DNA from 3 places in the Aeribacillus sp. FSL K6-2848 genome. Region 1 is predicted to be linked to each of the others. Evidence: riboswitches for the same ligand, from Rfam matches in the RefSeq annotation. Region 1 holds a riboswitch; each other region holds the start of a gene.

The links. Region 1 has a riboswitch for cobalamin ahead of NSS70_RS07670 (ABC transporter substrate-binding protein). Riboswitches for the same ligand answer to the same signal wherever they lie in the genome.
Region 2: it holds a riboswitch for cobalamin, as region 1 does, so the genes downstream of both, NSS70_RS16230 (ribonucleoside-diphosphate reductase subunit alpha) here and NSS70_RS07670 (ABC transporter substrate-binding protein) in region 1, are expected to answer to the same signal.
Region 3: it holds a riboswitch for cobalamin, as region 1 does, so the genes downstream of both, metE (5-methyltetrahydropteroyltriglutamate--homocysteine S-methyltransferase) here and NSS70_RS07670 (ABC transporter substrate-binding protein) in region 1, are expected to answer to the same signal.

What each region holds. Positions count from the first base shown of each region.
Region 1 covers NZ_JBBOQQ010000001.1:1,552,883-1,558,546, reverse strand. The annotation lists gene NSS70_RS07680 (adenosylcobinamide amidohydrolase) at 1-798, opposite strand, end outside; gene NSS70_RS07675 (FecCD family ABC transporter permease) at 800-1,861, opposite strand; gene NSS70_RS07670 (ABC transporter substrate-binding protein) at 1,824-2,798, opposite strand; cobalamin riboswitch at 2,903-3,083, opposite strand; gene NSS70_RS07665 (N-acetylmuramoyl-L-alanine amidase) at 3,289-4,734, shown strand; gene NSS70_RS07660 (DUF1540 domain-containing protein) at 4,817-4,975, opposite strand; partial or broken gene NSS70_RS07655 (cell wall hydrolase) at 5,320-5,664, opposite strand, start outside.
Region 2 covers NZ_JBBOQQ010000001.1:3,364,324-3,369,987, forward strand. The annotation lists gene NSS70_RS16220 (IS701 family transposase) at 1-368, shown strand, start outside; gene NSS70_RS16225 (Hsp20/alpha crystallin family protein) at 514-954, shown strand; cobalamin riboswitch at 1,088-1,266, shown strand; gene NSS70_RS16230 (ribonucleoside-diphosphate reductase subunit alpha) at 1,403-3,667, shown strand; gene NSS70_RS16235 (ribonucleotide-diphosphate reductase subunit beta) at 3,680-4,723, shown strand; gene NSS70_RS16240 (hypothetical protein) at 4,908-5,198, shown strand; gene crcB (fluoride efflux transporter CrcB) at 5,285-5,664, shown strand, end outside.
Region 3 covers NZ_JBBOQQ010000001.1:4,135,213-4,140,876, forward strand. The annotation lists gene NSS70_RS19830 (BCCT family transporter) at 252-1,838, shown strand; cobalamin riboswitch at 2,025-2,223, shown strand; gene metE (5-methyltetrahydropteroyltriglutamate--homocysteine S-methyltransferase) at 2,375-4,657, shown strand; gene thiE (thiamine phosphate synthase) at 4,861-5,520, opposite strand; gene thiM (hydroxyethylthiazole kinase) at 5,577-5,664, opposite strand, start outside.

The DNA.
Region 1 (5,664 bases):
TTTATATGTTTCTTCCTGTTTCTGTTCGGGTATAAGCAGCATTTGCGGGCGGGCAAGCTCCGGATGTGATTGTTTGACAATCGAAACACCATACACCTGTTCAATCGTTTTTTCGTTCATCACGACAGATGGATTATCAACGGCAACCGCTTTTCCATCTTTTAATAACAGCAGTTTGTCACAATAAAGGCTTGCTAAATTCAAATCATGAAAAATTGAGACAACCGTTAATCCATTTGATTGTGTCCAATTTTTCAACTGATCAAGCATGATTTTTTGATGGGAAATATCAAGATGGTTCGTGGGTTCATCTAATAAAAGCAAAACGGGGTTTTGTGCAAGAGCCTGCGCTAAAAAAACCCTCTGTTTTTCCCCGCCGCTTAATTCATTGATCGCTTTATTTTTTAAGTGGGAAATATTCGTCTGCTCCATGGTCTTTTGGATGATTTGTTCATCTTCTCCCGTCAACCGCTTGAAGAAACCCGTTTGAAAAGGATAACGGCCGAGCGCCACTGTCTCCCAAACGGTATAATCAAACATTTGCGTTGGGATTTGCGGCAATGAAGCGATGTTTTGCGCCAATTTTTTCGGAGAATAAGCAGAAAGAGGTTTGCCGGCAAGCTCGATCGTGCCGCTTTTAACCGGAAGAATCCCGCTGATCATTTTTAATAGTGTCGTCTTTCCACTCCCGTTTGGCCCCAAAATGCCAAATATTTCCCCTTTTTTTACTGAGAAGGAAAGGTTTTCGATAATCTTTCGCTCTTGATAGCCTCCCGAAATGTTCTTGACTTGCAGCATGTTACCCTCTTCTTTCCATTCTTTGTTTCATTAAAATAAAGGCAAAGCTGGGAGCGCCGATTAAAGCCGTGATCACACCGATCGGAAGTTCTGTCGGCGACACGATCGTTCTTGAAACGAGATCCGCCAAAATTAAAAAAGCGGCGCCAAAAATGGCGGACAGAGGGAGAAGATGGCGATAATCACTTCCCCAAAGCAGCCTGTTTACATGCGGGATGACAAGACCGACAAACCCAATCGTTCCGCTGATGGCAACGGCCGCACCGGCTAAACAAGAGGATGATGCTAAAATAAACAGCTTTCTCCTTTTTACATGGACCCCAAGCTGCTTCGCCTTCTCTTCGCCAAAGGACAGAGCGTTTAATTCTGTTCCGTTTACAAAAATCAAAATGGACCCGATTAAAAAAAACGGCAAAAGCATCAATACGTATCCCCAGCCGCGCATCGCAACGCTTCCTAACAACCAGTTGACAATTTGTCGCAATTCTTCGCCTGTCAGGGCAATCATTAATGAAATGAAAGCACTTAAAAAGGAACTTAAAATAATTCCGGTCAGCACAATCGTTTCAATCCTCATCGTTTTTTCAATGAAATTGGCGAACAAAATCACAGCCAAAATCGTTAAAAAACCCGTAAAAATGCTGACAACCGGCAAAGTGAATGAGCCGAAAAAAGGAATTTGAATGCCGAAAAAAAGAACAAGTACAGCACCTAAAGAAGAACCTGATGAAACACCGAGCGTATAAGGATCTGCCAAAGGGTTTTGCAAAAGCCCTTGATAACAAGCCCCCGCCATTGCAAGCGAGGCTCCGACAAGTCCGGCTAAAACGACACGAGGAAGTCGAATATCAAGCACAATGCTTTTCATGCTTTCATCAATGTCCGGCGCCAAACCGGTATAGAACAGTTGATTGAAAATTATTTGGAAAATATCCTTAAACGTGATGTGAAACGTTCCGATAGAAATTCCTAAAAAGACGGAAAAAATAAGAAAACAAGCGGTCGCCGTATAGGCGACCACATGTTTATTTTTTGTAGACATCCGGATAAATTGCTTTCGCAAGTTCTTCTACTCCTTCAACCAATCTTGGGCCTGGGCGGCTCACCAAGTCGGAATGCACATCGTAAACCCGTTTATTTTTCACCGCTGATACATTTTCCCATCCTTTGCGTGCCAACACCTGGTCAACAGCTTTATCGACGTAATAGCCGTATGTCGTCACAATGACGTCTGGGTTCAGTTTTACAACGGCTTCTTCCGTCATTTGCGGCCAGCCTTCTTGATCGCCCGCTGCATTTTTTGCTCCAATGATCGTTAGCATTTCATCCATAAACGTTCCTTTTCCCGTCGTATAGATTTGTGGTGCGGGATTCACTTCGACAAAAACAGACACTTTTTGATCATCCGGAATCGTTTTTCCTTTTTCTTGAATATCCGCCAGTTTCGTTTTCATCTCAGCCACAATATCTTCGGCTTTGTCACTTGTCCCTGTAATTTTGCCGATTGTTTGGATGGAGTCATACACTTTATCAAATGATTGGGCATCTTCGACTACAAAAACATTTATTCCCGCATCTTTCAGCTGCTTCAGCCCTTCCTGCGAGTTATGGGCGCTGGAAGCATGCGCTAAAACAAGATCCGGTTTTAAAGAAATAATTTTTTCAACATTAAATTCCATCCCGCCAACCTTTTCTTTGTTTTGAACATCTTCCGGATAGTTGTCATTATCACTTACACCGACAATTTGTTCACCCAACCCTAAAGCATAGGCAATTTCAGTATTGCTTGGAATTAGCGAAACAATCCGCTCCGGTTTTTCGCTTACCGTCACCTCATTTCCTAAACCGTCCTTGACCTTCACCGGAAATTGTGAAGCCGTCTCTTCCGTCTTTTGATTGCTTTTGTTTTCAGACGGCTCTGATGTATTTTGTTGGCCGCATCCAGCCGCAATTCCAAATAGAAGTAATAAGGCTAAAAATAGTGCAGATAATTTTTTCATCATTTTCCTCCTCCAATAAAAAACATCTTCTTGAATTCGATAAGAAGATGTCTGAAAACGTACATATGTATTGTTTTCAAACACCTCCCTATCCGCGTAGGGTTTTAGGTGTGCTCAAACAGGCAGGTCTCCTGGCTCATGGTCATCGCTTCCTGGACCTTCCCGTTGAAACAGTGGTTTTCCCAGGTTGCTCCCATTCACAGTGGCGGGACCGCGTTGGATTTTCACCAAACTTCCCTTTTAAGCTGGCAGCTATGTGCCGGCACCTGTTTGCTTTTCGGTATAATGTTATGACGAAATGTATTATACATGATTTGATTGAATTCTGGTAGGAAGAAAATGAAAAAAATCGACAAATTGACCTAAATGTTTTGGATTTCGATACAGTTTTCGCTAAAAATAAAATTTTTTTGAACTTCCTTTCCATTACTTGAATAAAATATTTGTAGACAAGCGAATTGGATGTTTGAAAACGAAGGAGGATATTGCAGTGACAACCGTTCTTTTAGACCCTGGCCACGGAGGAAGCGATCCCGGCGCAACCTATAGAAATTATGAGGAAGAAGATTTTACGTTGACTATTGCCCTCTTGGCAAGACAACATTTACTTGAACATTACCAAGTCAACGTTCTCATGACGCGCACAGACGATCGAACAGTCGGTTTGTCAGAAAGATCATCCATGGCTAACCGAGAGAATGTTGATTTTTTCTGTTCCATTCATATTAATGCCGGCGGAGGAACAGGTTTTGAAAGCTATGTTTATAACGGAGGGGCCTCTCCAAGAACGATCCAATACCGGTCCGTCATCCATGATCAAATTATGAGCGTTATCGGTCCGAAATATAGCGTAAAGGATCGGGGCAAAAAAAGCGCCAATTTTCACGTGTTAAGAGAAACAAAAATGCCTGCGGTTCTTTTGGAAACATTGTTTATTGACCATTCGAATGACATCAAACTTTTAACATCGTCTGACTTTATGAGCGACTATGCAGCAAGCTTAGCCGATGGAATCGGAAAAGCGCTTAATTTGCCCAAAAAGTCGACACGCACCACCCCAACTCCGCAGCCATCGCCAGCTGCAGGCAGCAGGATGTACAAAGTCATTGCCGGTTCCTTTAAAAACCGAGAAAATGCAGAAAAGCTGATAAATGAACTGAAAGGAAAAAATGTTGATAGTTTCCTTTCCGCTGCGATGGTGGACGGAACAAGTTATTTCCGCGTTCAAACAGGGGCATTTAAAAATTTGCAAAATGCAAAAGACCAGTTGGCAAGGCTTGTTCAATTAGGATACAAGGATGCATTTATATTAACTCCTGCAGAACAAGGAACGGCACAATCAGGCCAAAAGACAGATTCATCTCGTTCATCAACACTTCAACCGAAAACCCCTTCTCCCGATTCAAGGGATATCCCTATTTTAGGAGAAACGCTCGTATCGGGAACAATCTTGGATTTATATGTAGGAAAAACAAATCCTAGCGCACCTCAGCTGGGCGATTTGTATGAACAATTAAGCAAATCCTACGGAATTCGCGGCGACATCGCATTTGCACAAGCAATTCATGAAACGAACTATTTCCGTTTTACGGGAGTAGTCAATCGCAATCAAAACAATTTTGCCGGAATCGGAGCTACCGGTCCAAATGTTACAGGAGCAAGCTTTTCTACTCCGAGAGAAGGGGTTCTGGCCCATCTTCAACATTTATATGCATACGCCACAACGAAGCCTCTTCCAGCCGGGTTCCCCCTTGTCGATCCCAGATTTATTTATGTGGAACGAGGTTCTGCCCCGACCTGGAAAGATTTAAATGGGAAGTGGGCCGTTCCCGGCAGCCGTTACGGAGAAATGATTTTATCCATTTACCTATCCATTTTGCAGTTTGCAATTCAACAATTGAACGCTGCTCAATCAGCCATAAGCAAACAAATATAATCTGAATTCCAAAAAGATGTTGTATAAAAATGAAAAGATTATCAAAAATACAAAGAGAGCCAACTTCCGGCTCTCTATTTTATTAAAATGTTTCTGGTTCAAACGTCTTGCAATCAGTTTCCTTTTGATTTTTTGCCGTTTTTCCTGAATGACTTACGACATAAATGGCATCAGCTGCACATTTATTCCCTTCCGCCCAATATTTGCAGTTATTTACCTCACACAAAACGTCCTGCGCCATGTTTGTCACCTCCCAGTTATATATTTTCCTTTGGAAAGTGATTTGATACTTGTTGGTTGTGAAATGTCCATGGCAATATTTCGAACCGCAAAGACAATCGTTTTTGCATGTTTTGTTGGCTGTTTAATGAATTCATGATTATCATGTCATTTTAAGCCAAAATTCGATTTATTTTGTCGATGGACAAGCAAGGTGATCTGCTCCATACCAAAAGGTGCCTCAGAAAAAGAAAATGCAAACATTTGTAACGCCTCAGTCCTCCATTCGCCATGCAATTTCATTCATCCGCAACATTCATTTAGTGATTTGGAATGACAAAAGCCGCCATTTGCGGCGGCTTTCTTTTATTTTGCAAAAATGTGATTACCGATCACAGTCGTTATTGACTTGGAGCGCACCCATTGATCATCAGTTTTTTCAGGGTTGTAAAAATAAAGGGATCCTCTTCCCAACCCTTGGAAAGCCAAGGCCTCATGAACGGCCTTTTTAGATTCTTTACTGGCCGGCTTGTAAATTTCCCCGTTTTGCACAGTTGTAAATTGTCCGGGTTGATAAATAACCTCTGTAATTGTGTCCGGATAGAGGCTGCTTTCCACTCTGTTCAACACAACCGTAGCAACAGCAACTTTTCCTTTATAAGGCTCCCCTTTCGCTTCCGCTTCTACTAATCTTGCCAGAAAATCTTTTTC
Region 2 (5,664 bases), 1.8 Mb from region 1:
GGAAAGCCGATCAGCCGATGACACCTGAACATCTTCACTGCGTCTTGAGCACCGACCGGGAGCTAAGCGATGAAGAGATCTTGCGCTACTATGCCCAGCGTTGGTCGATCGAATGCTTTTTTCGACAAGCGAAAGACCAGCTGAAGCTCGATGGGTACCGCGTTCGTCAACGTCGGGCGGTGAAACGGTATTGGATCTTGGTGCAACTCGCTTATGTGTACAGTATGGTCGAATCCAACAGCGATTTCTCTACCGGGCTTGACTTCCTTCGAAAGAAGAAAGGACATAGCCTCGTGGAGTTTATTTACGATGCAGCGAAACAAGATATTCCCATTGATGTCGTTAAAAAACAGCTTCATGTGGCATAAGGGGTACTCCGTTTGTCTCTTTTTACATGGTAATTATTGTAATGAAAATTGCTCAACTACAGTAATTTAAACTCTGCTTTATGTATATTTCTCTTCTCAACACAAATAATATTTTCTGTAAAAAAATCAAAGGAGGAACAATCATATGGCTCTCATTCCTTACGATCCTTTTTCTGAGATCAACCAATTTAGACGAAACATGAATCGCGTTTTTTCTGAAAGCTTCCCGCATTTTTTTGAAAACTTTGAGACTATGAATACCCCCCGGCTTGATATTCATGAAACTGCTAATGAAGTAATTGTTACGTGTGATTTGCCCGGCCTTGAAAAAAAGGAAGACGTTGACATTCATCTTGATCGCAACGTTCTTACGATCAGCGGCACAATTCAAAGAAGCAAAGAAGTAAAGGAAGAAGAAATGCATAGACGCGAACGGTTTGTAGGGCGGTTTCACCGCGCTGTTGCATTGCCGGCAAATGTAAAAGAAGAAGAAGTGAGCGCGACATATAAAAATGGCGTTTTGGAAATCCGTATTCCAAAACAAACCGAAAACAACAAAAAGAAAATTGATATTCAGTTTCATTAATTGTTTCGTGAGGTTGCAAAATTTCAATCAGCCTCACTTTTTTATTGCAATTTTCGCCAAGTACGATTATGATGAATATATAACATCAAAAATCTATATATTGTGTAATCAAAAACAATTAAATACTATATATTGAAAACCTAACGACAAAGGTGCTGTTTTCAGCTTAAAAGGGAATCCGGTGAGAATCCGGAACTGTCCCCGCAACTGTGAGTGCTACGAAATGAATAATCCACTGTACGTTTCGTATGGGAAGGATTCAAAGTAGGATGAAGCACGAGTCAGGAGACCTGCCTTTGTCCGAACGTTTCTAATTCTTCGGGGGTTGGGAAGATGAAACGATGGTTTGAATGGAGTAGTTTCGCCTTGTAAACTGCCTCCCTTTTAATCATCGTTTGATCCGCTCAGCTTCCTGAGCGGTTTTTTATTTTGATAAGGAGGATGTTTGATGAATATTACGAAAGCATTAAATCTATACGAGGTTTTTCAAAATCATTTTAACAGGAGCGATTGGGAGCTTTATCTAAGACAGCTTGAAAAAAAGTTTCCATCCCTTTCCTTTCATGAATACAGCGAGAGAGTGTCGACAACCCTACAATACCAGCAGATTGATGATCTTGAAAAATTTACAAACCTGCTGATTATTGAAGCTTTAGCAAACATTTCGGAAAGTGAGCCGGATTGGACTTTTTTAGCTGCACACGTATTTCTTGAAAAAATTTACTATGAAGCGAGCCAAAACAGAAATTACAACCAACCGGGCTACGGCGATTTTTATTTGTTAATCGAAACATTAACCGATCTTGGAATCTACAGCCCTCTTTTGCTAGAGCATTATTCAAAAGAGGAAATTATGGAGCTGGGAAATGCCATTGATCCTGAGAAGGACAAGCTGTTTACATACATCGGATTAAGGACCCTTTACGACCGGTATTTAGCTAAAGATTTTCATAAACGAACATTTGAGCTTCCACAGGAACGTTTTATGATCATCGCTATGACGTTAATGATCAACGAGCATCCGTCCAAACGTTTGCATCTTGTAAAGGAAGCGTATTGGGCATTGAGCCATTTATATATGACGGTTGCAACACCTACATTGGCTAATGCAGGAAAATCAGTCGGTCAGCTTTCAAGCTGCTTTATTGATACGGTAGACGACAGCCTTCAAGGCATTTATGATTCGAACACTGATATTGCCAATGTTTCTAAAAGCGGCGGAGGCATTGGAGTTTATTTAGGGAAAATCAGAAGCCGCGGAAGCGATATCCGGGGGTTCAAAGGAGTTTCATCAGGTGTCATTCCTTGGATGAAGCAATTAAATAATACGGCAGTGAGCGTCGACCAGCTCGGCCAAAGAAAAGGAGCAATTGCCGTTTATTTGGATGTTTGGCATAAAGATATTTTCGCCTTCCTAGATGCAAAATTAAATAACGGAGACGAACGGCTGCGCACCCATGATTTATTTACAGGTGTATGCATTCCTGACCTATTTATGGAGCAAGTTGAAAAGCGCGGGGACTGGTATTTGTTCGATCCCCACGAAGTTCGCAAAGTCATGGGATTCAGTCTGGAAGATTATTATGATGAAGAAAAAGGTAACGGCAGCTTTCGGGAAAAATATTTTGAGTGCGTGAATCATCCTTCCTTATCTAAAGAAAAAGTGCCTGCGATTGAAATAATGAAACGGATTATGATCAGCCAGCTTGAAACGGGAACGCCTTTTATGTTTTATCGGGATGAAGTGAATCGAAAAAACGCAAACAAGCATGCCGGCATGATTTATTGCAGCAATTTATGCACAGAGATTGCGCAAAATCAAAGTGCTACTACTGTTGAAGAACAATATGTCGAAGATGGAAAAATTGTCATTGTGAAAAAGCCCGGCGATTTCGTCGTCTGCAACCTTTCTTCCATCAACTTGGCACGGGCTGTTCCAGACAACGTTCTGGAACGTTTAATCCCTATTCAAGTGCGGATGCTGGACAACGTTATCGATTTAAATAACATTCCGGTATTACAGGCAAAGCTTACAAATGAAAAATACCGTGCAATCGGTCTTGGAACGTTTGGCATGCATCATTTATTTGCACTAAAGGAAATTACATGGGAAAGCGACGAGGCAGTCCAATTTGTCGACCAACTATATGAAAAAATTGCGTATTTAACCATTCAGTCGAGTATGGAGCTCGCAAAAGAAAAAGGCGCATACCCTCTCTTTAAAGGCTCGGAGTGGGATACAGGGCGATATTTTGAAATCCGCGGTTATACGTCAAAAAAATGGCAGGAATTAAAGGAAAAAGTGCAGACTTTTGGGATTCGCAACAGCTATTTAATGGCGGTCGCACCGAACGCATCGACCTCCATTATAGCCGGAAGCACAGCAAGCATCGATCCAATTTTCCAAAAAGTTTATTCAGAGGAAAAGAAAGACTACAAAATTCCAGTTACCGTTCCCGACTTAAATGCGAAAACGACTTGGTATTATAAATCCGCTTATTTGATCGACCAAACATGGAGCATCAAACAAAATGCAGTGCGCCAGAAACATATTGACCAGTCCATTTCCTTCAACTTTTACGTCCTAAACACGATTAAAGCGAAAGAATTGCTGGAGCTTCATTTGACAGCTTGGAAATCCGGATTAAAAACAACGTATTATGTCCGTTCGACATCAAGCGACATTTATGAATGTGAATCATGTGCAAGTTAAGGAGGAAGTAATATGGAGCAAACATTAACAAAACGAGTTATTATGGATCCTGATGCACCAAACCGTTCAACAGCAATAGTGAACGGAAAATGTTCCAACGTGCTCAATTGGGATGATGTCGCCTACCCGTGGGCATATCCAAAATATAAACGGATGCTCGCAAACTTTTGGACACCTTTTGAAATTAATATGGCTCAAGATGTGAAGCAATTTCCTGAGCTTTCAGAAAGAGAACAGGACGCATTTTTAAAAATTATCGGCCTCTTAGCTTTATTAGACAGCATTCAAACCGATTATGCCGGAAAAGTTGCTGATTATATTACAGACTCGAGCATAAACGCCTTAATGATTTTGCTCGCTCAGCAGGAAGTGATTCATAACCATTCATATTCGTATATTCTTTCAAGCATCGTGCCTAAAAACGTACAGGATGAAGTATTTGAATATTGGCGGAACGAACCGGTTTTAAGGAAGCGAAATGAATTTGTCACCAACGGGTATAAAGCATTTGCAGAAAATCCGAATGTGGAGAATTTGTTAAAATCGATCGTCTTTGATGTCATACTGGAAGGTTTATTTTTCTATTCCGGTTTCGCATTCTTTTATAATTTAGCCAGAAACCAAAAGATGGTAGCCACTAGCACGATGATTAACTACATTAACCGTGATGAACAAATACACGTAGGTTTGTTTGAAAAAATTTTCAAAGCGGTGCTGAAGCAATATCCTGAATATGATACAGATGAACTGAAACAATTCGTTTCGAAAACATTTATGAAAGCAGCCGAGCTGGAAATCGAATGGGCCGGTGTAATTATCGGCAATGACATTGAAGGCCTGCATTTAAAAGATGTGGAGAGCTATATTAAATTTTATGCGAATTTCCGTGCCAATCAGCTGGGATTCGAACGTCCTTTTGAAGGCTATCGGACAAATCCTTTGAAATGGATACGGGCTTACGAAGAAGTGGACTTAGGAAAATCAGACTTCTTTGAACAAAAATCGAGACAATATACAAAAGTCAACACGATTGATAACGGCTTTGATGAGTTGTAAAAATTTACGTTCTCATGATAACGGGCAGCAGAGACTGCCCTTTTTTATCTGCTGCCAAACCAAAAGGAATGCTATGAATGAATTTTTCGATAAGCAAATACTTTCTTTTAAAAGAGCTTATCTTTTTGGGAACCTAAGCATCCCATTTTTCCATACCGTGGTATAATATGTGCGGAGGGATTCTATGTTAAAATCAACCTTGATCATAATGTCAATTTTGTTAGTAACAATTCATTTCGCTATTCTATATTTTTGGATGTTTGATTGGCCAAAATTAGCTACAAAAACAGGCTTTATAAGTTGGTTTGCCTCGATTCTATTAGGCATCTTTGTATATTTTTCTTTTCAAACTTTCAGCAGATGCGACAAAGCTGCTGTCGTCATCAGAAACATATTGTTATATTCAACTTTACTGACCATCTTTTTAGCTTGTATTGCGTTCATTATAGAAGCAATTACAAAGGCGATGCCCTAAAAAGAAATATAGTTTTCACGAAGATTAAGAAAATCATATTGGCTAAAAAGAGCTATGTTGTTTTCCACCATTGCGAGGTGAAGATAATGATTTATTTATTAGTCGGTTTGGGCGGGATAGCAGGTGCCTGCCTTCGATACAGTGTCGGCCTATGGACTTCCAGCTTTTGGACCGGATCTTTCCCAGCAGCGACACTTTTAGCCAATTTGGCTGGAAGTTTTCTTTTGGGATGGTTGACTGAATATGTATTTAAAATAAAAGGATTTCCTCCCCATTTTGCCGCAGCGATCGGTACTGGCTTAATCGGGTCATTCACAACATTTTCAACCTTCAGTTTTGAGAACATTCAATTGATGATTGCCGATAAATGGGAAACAGCCATTATGTATACATTGTCAAGCTTAATAGGCGGTTATTTATTTGTTTCGTTTGGTTATCATCTTGGCCGAAAAATGCTTTCCCAGCA
Region 3 (5,664 bases), 2.6 Mb from region 1:
TTTCTTTTATATTCTTTTCTCAAAGTTTAACTTTTTTAGACGCCCATTTCATCGATTTTGTTTTTCGGCCAAGCAAAATGTGAAACGTAAGGATTTGGCCGTAATCGAGAGCATTTATAAGGATTTCTTATAAAAAATAAAATAAATTGAATAAAAAAGCTTATTACGACAAATTAATCTGAAAAATTAAACTTTCTATCAATTTTGTTTAAAGATATAATAAAATGTAATCTTTTTTAAAGGGGGATTTGATGAAGAATCGAAACATTATGGATTGGCCGACCTTTATCGGGGCGCTGCTTTTGCTGTTAATTGTAGCCGCTCCATTAGCAGTATTCCCTGAACAAGGCGAAGCCATTGTATTAGCTGCCAGCAGCTTTTTAACACAAAAATTTGGAATATTGTATTTAATCATGGGTGCAGCAGTATTGATTTTTATTCTTTATGTTTCTTTTAGCCGATACGGAAAAATCAAACTGGGGGATCCTTTAGAAAAGGCTGAGTTTCCGACATTATCTTGGGCAGCTATGCTTTTTTGCGCTGGAATTGGATCAAGTGTTCTTTATTGGGGAACGATTGAATGGGCTTACTACTATACGGGACCTCCATTTGGCATCGAACCTAGATCAAAAGAAGCCGTTGAATGGGCGGCCGCATATGGAATTTTTCATTGGGGACCGACGGCATGGGCCATCTATTGCCTCCCTGCCCTGCCAATCAGCTATTTCTATTATGTAAAGAAAAAACCGGTGTTAAAAGTAAGCGAAGCGTGCCGGCCTCTCATTGGCAAAAAAGCAGATGGACCAATAGGCAAAATCATTGATGTCTTGTTTATGTTTGGTTTGCTGGGCGGAGCTGGAACGACACTCGCTTTAGGGACGCCGCTCATTACAGAAGGAATTCATGAACTTTCCGGCATCGAACCTTCGATGACACTCCAAACAGTGGTTTTGCTTATTTGTACATTGATCTTCGCAGCAAGCGCTTACTCCGGTTTGCGGAAAGGCATTAAAATTTTGAGCGACATCAACCTATGGCTTGCCGTATTATTGTTGGTGTTTGTCTTCCTTGCCGGCCCGACCGTCTTTCTGGCGGAAACGGCCGTCAACAGCATCGGCATCATGCTTGATCATTACATGCGGATGTCTTTATGGACTGAACCTTTTAACAGTTTAGGACCGTTTGAACGAACAGGCTTTCCGGAATCATGGACGGTATTTTATTGGGCTTGGTGGCTCGTGTACGCTCCATTTGTCGGCTTGTTCGTCGCTAAAATTTCAAAAGGACGCACTGTCCGCGAAATGACGCTCGGAACAGTAGTATATGGAACGCTCGGCTGCATTCTCTTTTTTGGGATTTTAGGAAACTTTGGATTATTTTTAGAACTGACAGGCCAATACCATGTAACAGCTACATTAGATGAACATGGCGGATCAGCAGCCATTATCGGAATATTGAAACAATTGCCGTTAAGCAACATTGTGATTGCCGTATTTACTGTGCTTGCCGTGATCTTTTTAGCAACAACGTTTGATTCAAGCTCTTATATTTTAGCATCTGTTGTCCAAAAAGAAGTTGCCGATGAACCTTTGCGATGGAACCGTTTATTTTGGGCTTTTGCTCTTTCCGTTTTGCCGCTTATTTTAATGTACCTCGGCGGATTGTCCACATTGCAGACTGTTAGCATTATTGGCGGTTTCCCTTTGTTGTTTATTTTTGTCCTTTTAGCCGGTTCTTTTATCAAAGCGGCAAACCAAGATTTTTATTCCAGTAAATCTCAATTATTTAAAATGTATCCTAAAAAGAAAGGCGTGAAAAGAAACCTTCTCTCGAAATAACTGTTTTCCGGAAAAATCCCAACCGCTGTAAAGACCCGCAGAAAACCTTTATGTTCTGGCGGGTTTTTGTCATGTAAAGCGGAAGAAATCGCAAGCCATCTACTTTCCTAAAAAATTTTTCTTTTTAATTGCAAATGTGGTGTTGAAAAATAAAAAAAAATCCTCTATTCTGATAATTATAGTTTCATATGTGTACCAGCAACAGGTGCGTCATATTGCAGCCGCAATATGCGCTTAAAAGGGAAGTTTGGTGAAATTCCAACACGGTCGCGCCACTGTGATGGGGAGCTTTTGATCATCAGCCACTGTTTCTGCCAGAGAAATGGGAAGGAGATCAAAAGCGTTGAACCTAAGTCAGGAGACCTGCCTGTTGTATGCACTACGACCTACGCGTCATAGGGAGGAGTGAGAAGCCATGTTCATGTTGAAACCATTTGGGTGCCTCAACACGAGCTAGGATATCCAGTCCCTCTTTTATTAGCGTAAAGAGGGCTTTTTTATTGTGTTGAGCAAAAATCAAATGGGAGGTTTTCGTAATGGCAGCCATTAGTTCAAATCTTGGCTATCCGCGAATTGGCGAACGCCGGGAATGGAAAAAAGCTTTGGAATTATTTTGGAATGGAGACATTTCTGAAAGCAGCTTACTGGAAACGTTGAAAAAGATCCGTCTTTCCAACTTAAAGAAACAGCATGAAAGCGGAATTGAGCTGATTCCCATAGGAGATTTTTCGTTTTATGACCACGTTCTCGATACTGCTTTCATGTTTGGATATATTCCTTCGAGGTTCCAGCATATGGATCCCCGTTCCATCAAAACATATTTCGCAATGGCAAGGGGATCCGAAGAAGCCGAGGCTTTAGAAATGACAAAATGGTTTGATACAAATTATCATTATATCGTTCCGGAACTGGAAAATAAGCCGCCTGCTTTTTTGGAAAACCGTCTGCTCAAGCTTTACAATGAAGCAAAAGACGAACTAAATATTGAGACAAAACCTGTTGTTTTAGGGCCGATTACTTTTTTAATGCTGGCGAAAAAATATGAAAAACGAGATTTTTATAAGCATTTATCTGCTTTCATCCCAGTTTATATTCAATTGTTGACAGAGTTGCATCAAGCAGGCGCAAAGTGGGTGCAAATCGATGAGCCTGTTCTCGTTCAGGAAATTGATGAGTCATTGATTCCGTTGTTTAAAGAAGTGTATGAAGCTTTTCACGAAGCGAATCCATCTTTGAACATACTGTTGCAAACTTATTTTGAAAGTCTTTCTCACTATCAACATATCGTTTCATTGCCTGTTGCTGCTATCGGTCTTGATTTTGTACATGATGGGGGAGCCAACAGTGCAAACATCCAAAAATTCGGGTTTCCAAAAGACAAAATATTGGCTGCCGGTTTAATCAGCGGCCGCAACATATGGAGGGCATCATTAGAAGAAAAAGCAAGCAAAATTGATTTTCTCGCTCAGCATGTTGATGTTGATCGATTGATCATTCAACCTTCCTGCAGCTTGCTCCATGTGCCGGTTACCGTAAAAAATGAACACGAATTGCCGGAAATTTTAAAAAATGCTCTCTCCTTTGCAGACGAAAAATTAAGTGAAGTCCATCAGCTGACACAATATGCAAAAGGTGAATTAAGTATAAGCGATTTACGATACGATGACCGTTATTACACGCAATTTATGAATTCTGATTTTCGGACAAACCGAAACGTGCAAGAGGCAGCCGCCAAGATTGAATCCTACCCGACGAACCGTGTGGACTTTTCTGTTCGGCGCAAGCTGCATAAAAATAGATGGAACTTGCCAATTCTACCGACAACAACGATCGGCAGCTTTCCGCAAACGAAAGAAATCCGCCAAACCCGTTTAAAATGGCGGAAAGGCGAATACACAAACGAGCAGTATGAATCGGTCATCAATAATGAAATAAAAAAATGGATTGACATTCAAGAGCAGCTCGGTTTAGACGTATTCGTCCATGGGGAATTTGAACGGACCGATATGGTGGAATATTTCGGAGAAAAACTAAAAGGAATTGCTGTTACCAAAAACGGCTGGGTGCAATCTTACGGTTCGCGCTGCGTCAGACCGCCGATCATTTATGGCGACGTTGCCTTTGATCAGCCGATGACCGTCAAAGAAAGCGTCTATGCCCAATCATTGACGGACAAACCTGTAAAAGGAATGCTGACTGGACCTGTCACCATCTTAAACTGGTCTTTTGTCCGTGATGACATTAGCTATGCGGACGTTCTTCGCCAGATTGCCCTTGCCATCCGCGAAGAAGTATTAGCTCTGGAGAAAAACGGCATAGGAATGATTCAAGTTGATGAACCTGCTATCCGTGAAGGGCTGCCGTTAAAAAGATCGAAGCAAAATCAATACATCGAAAACGCCGTCGAAGCTTTCAAACTTGCCACCAGCTCCGTCAAACCGGAAACACAAATTCATACTCATATGTGCTATTCCCAGTTTGAAGATATGATGGAAGCGATCGATAAGCTTGATGCAGACGTTATCTCGATTGAATCGTCCCGCAGCCACGGAGAACTTGTTCATGCTTTTGAAAAGTACCAATATAAACGGGAAATCGGTTTGGGCGTTTATGACATCCACAGCCCGCGTATACCTTCCGTCCAAGAAATAACCGAAAATATCGACCGTGCATTAAAAGTACTCGATGTACATCAGTTCTGGGTGAATCCTGATTGTGGTTTAAAAACAAGAGCGGTCACCGAAACTGTCAATGCACTCAAAATCATGGTGGAAGCGACAAAAGCGTATCGGCAAGCCATCGCCGCAAAACAAATTTGATCCTATTAAGCAAAAGGTACATTTGCTGACACCGTTTCAGATGTTCCTTAGAAAGGATAAAGACCGCACAATTCAACGATGACTTTCGCTGTATGAAAAATAGCGCAACCATCATTGAACACAGTTTTCTCCAAACATAAACAAAAGGCGCCCGGATTAAGGCGCCTCTTTTGATTTTGCACGCCATTTGCGAATGATTGTTCCTAAAAAAATGATTCTACAGTCTGTTTCAATTTTGCCGCACTCTTCTTGACATCGTCCGCATAACTTATGGCGGATATGACGGCGACGCCGTCGGCTCCGTTTGCAACGACTTGTCCGGCATTTTCACTGTTGATGCCGCCGATGCCGACGATCGGAATCGCAATGCCTTGGTTGCGCATGCTGGAAATGATTTGCGGACCTTGCGCTTTTTTGGCGTCTTCTTTCGTCTTCGTCGAAAAAATGGGGCCGACGCCGATATAGTCTGCGCCTTGCGCAATGGCTCTTTCCGCTTCCTCAAACGTATGAGCCGACACTCCTAAAATTTTATCGCCAATTTTTTGGCGGACAATTTCGGCTGATTCATCCTCCTGACCGATATGAACGCCATCCGCATCAAGTTTCAAAGCCAGATCAACATCATCGTTTACAATAAAAGGAATTTGATGTTTTTGGCATATTTTTTGCAGTTCTTTTCCGAGCTTTAGCTTGTCCTCGCCCGTTAATGCGCCTGTTCCTTTTTCGCGGTACTGGAAGATGGTAATCCCCCCCGCTATCGCTTCTTCAAGCACATCAAGAGGATTTTTCTTGCAATTTACACTGCCCATAATAAAATACACTTTTAAAAGCTTTCGCAGTTCATCTGCTGTCACTTTCGGCATAATCCATCACCTGCGTATTGAGATTTTCCAAAAAAATTGCTGAAAACATTGGCCCCTTATTTTCGGCAAAATGAACCCCTTTTCTTCAAGTCGTCGCTTGTCACTTTTTCCAATTGATTCAAAAACTCGATTTGAAAGCTTCCC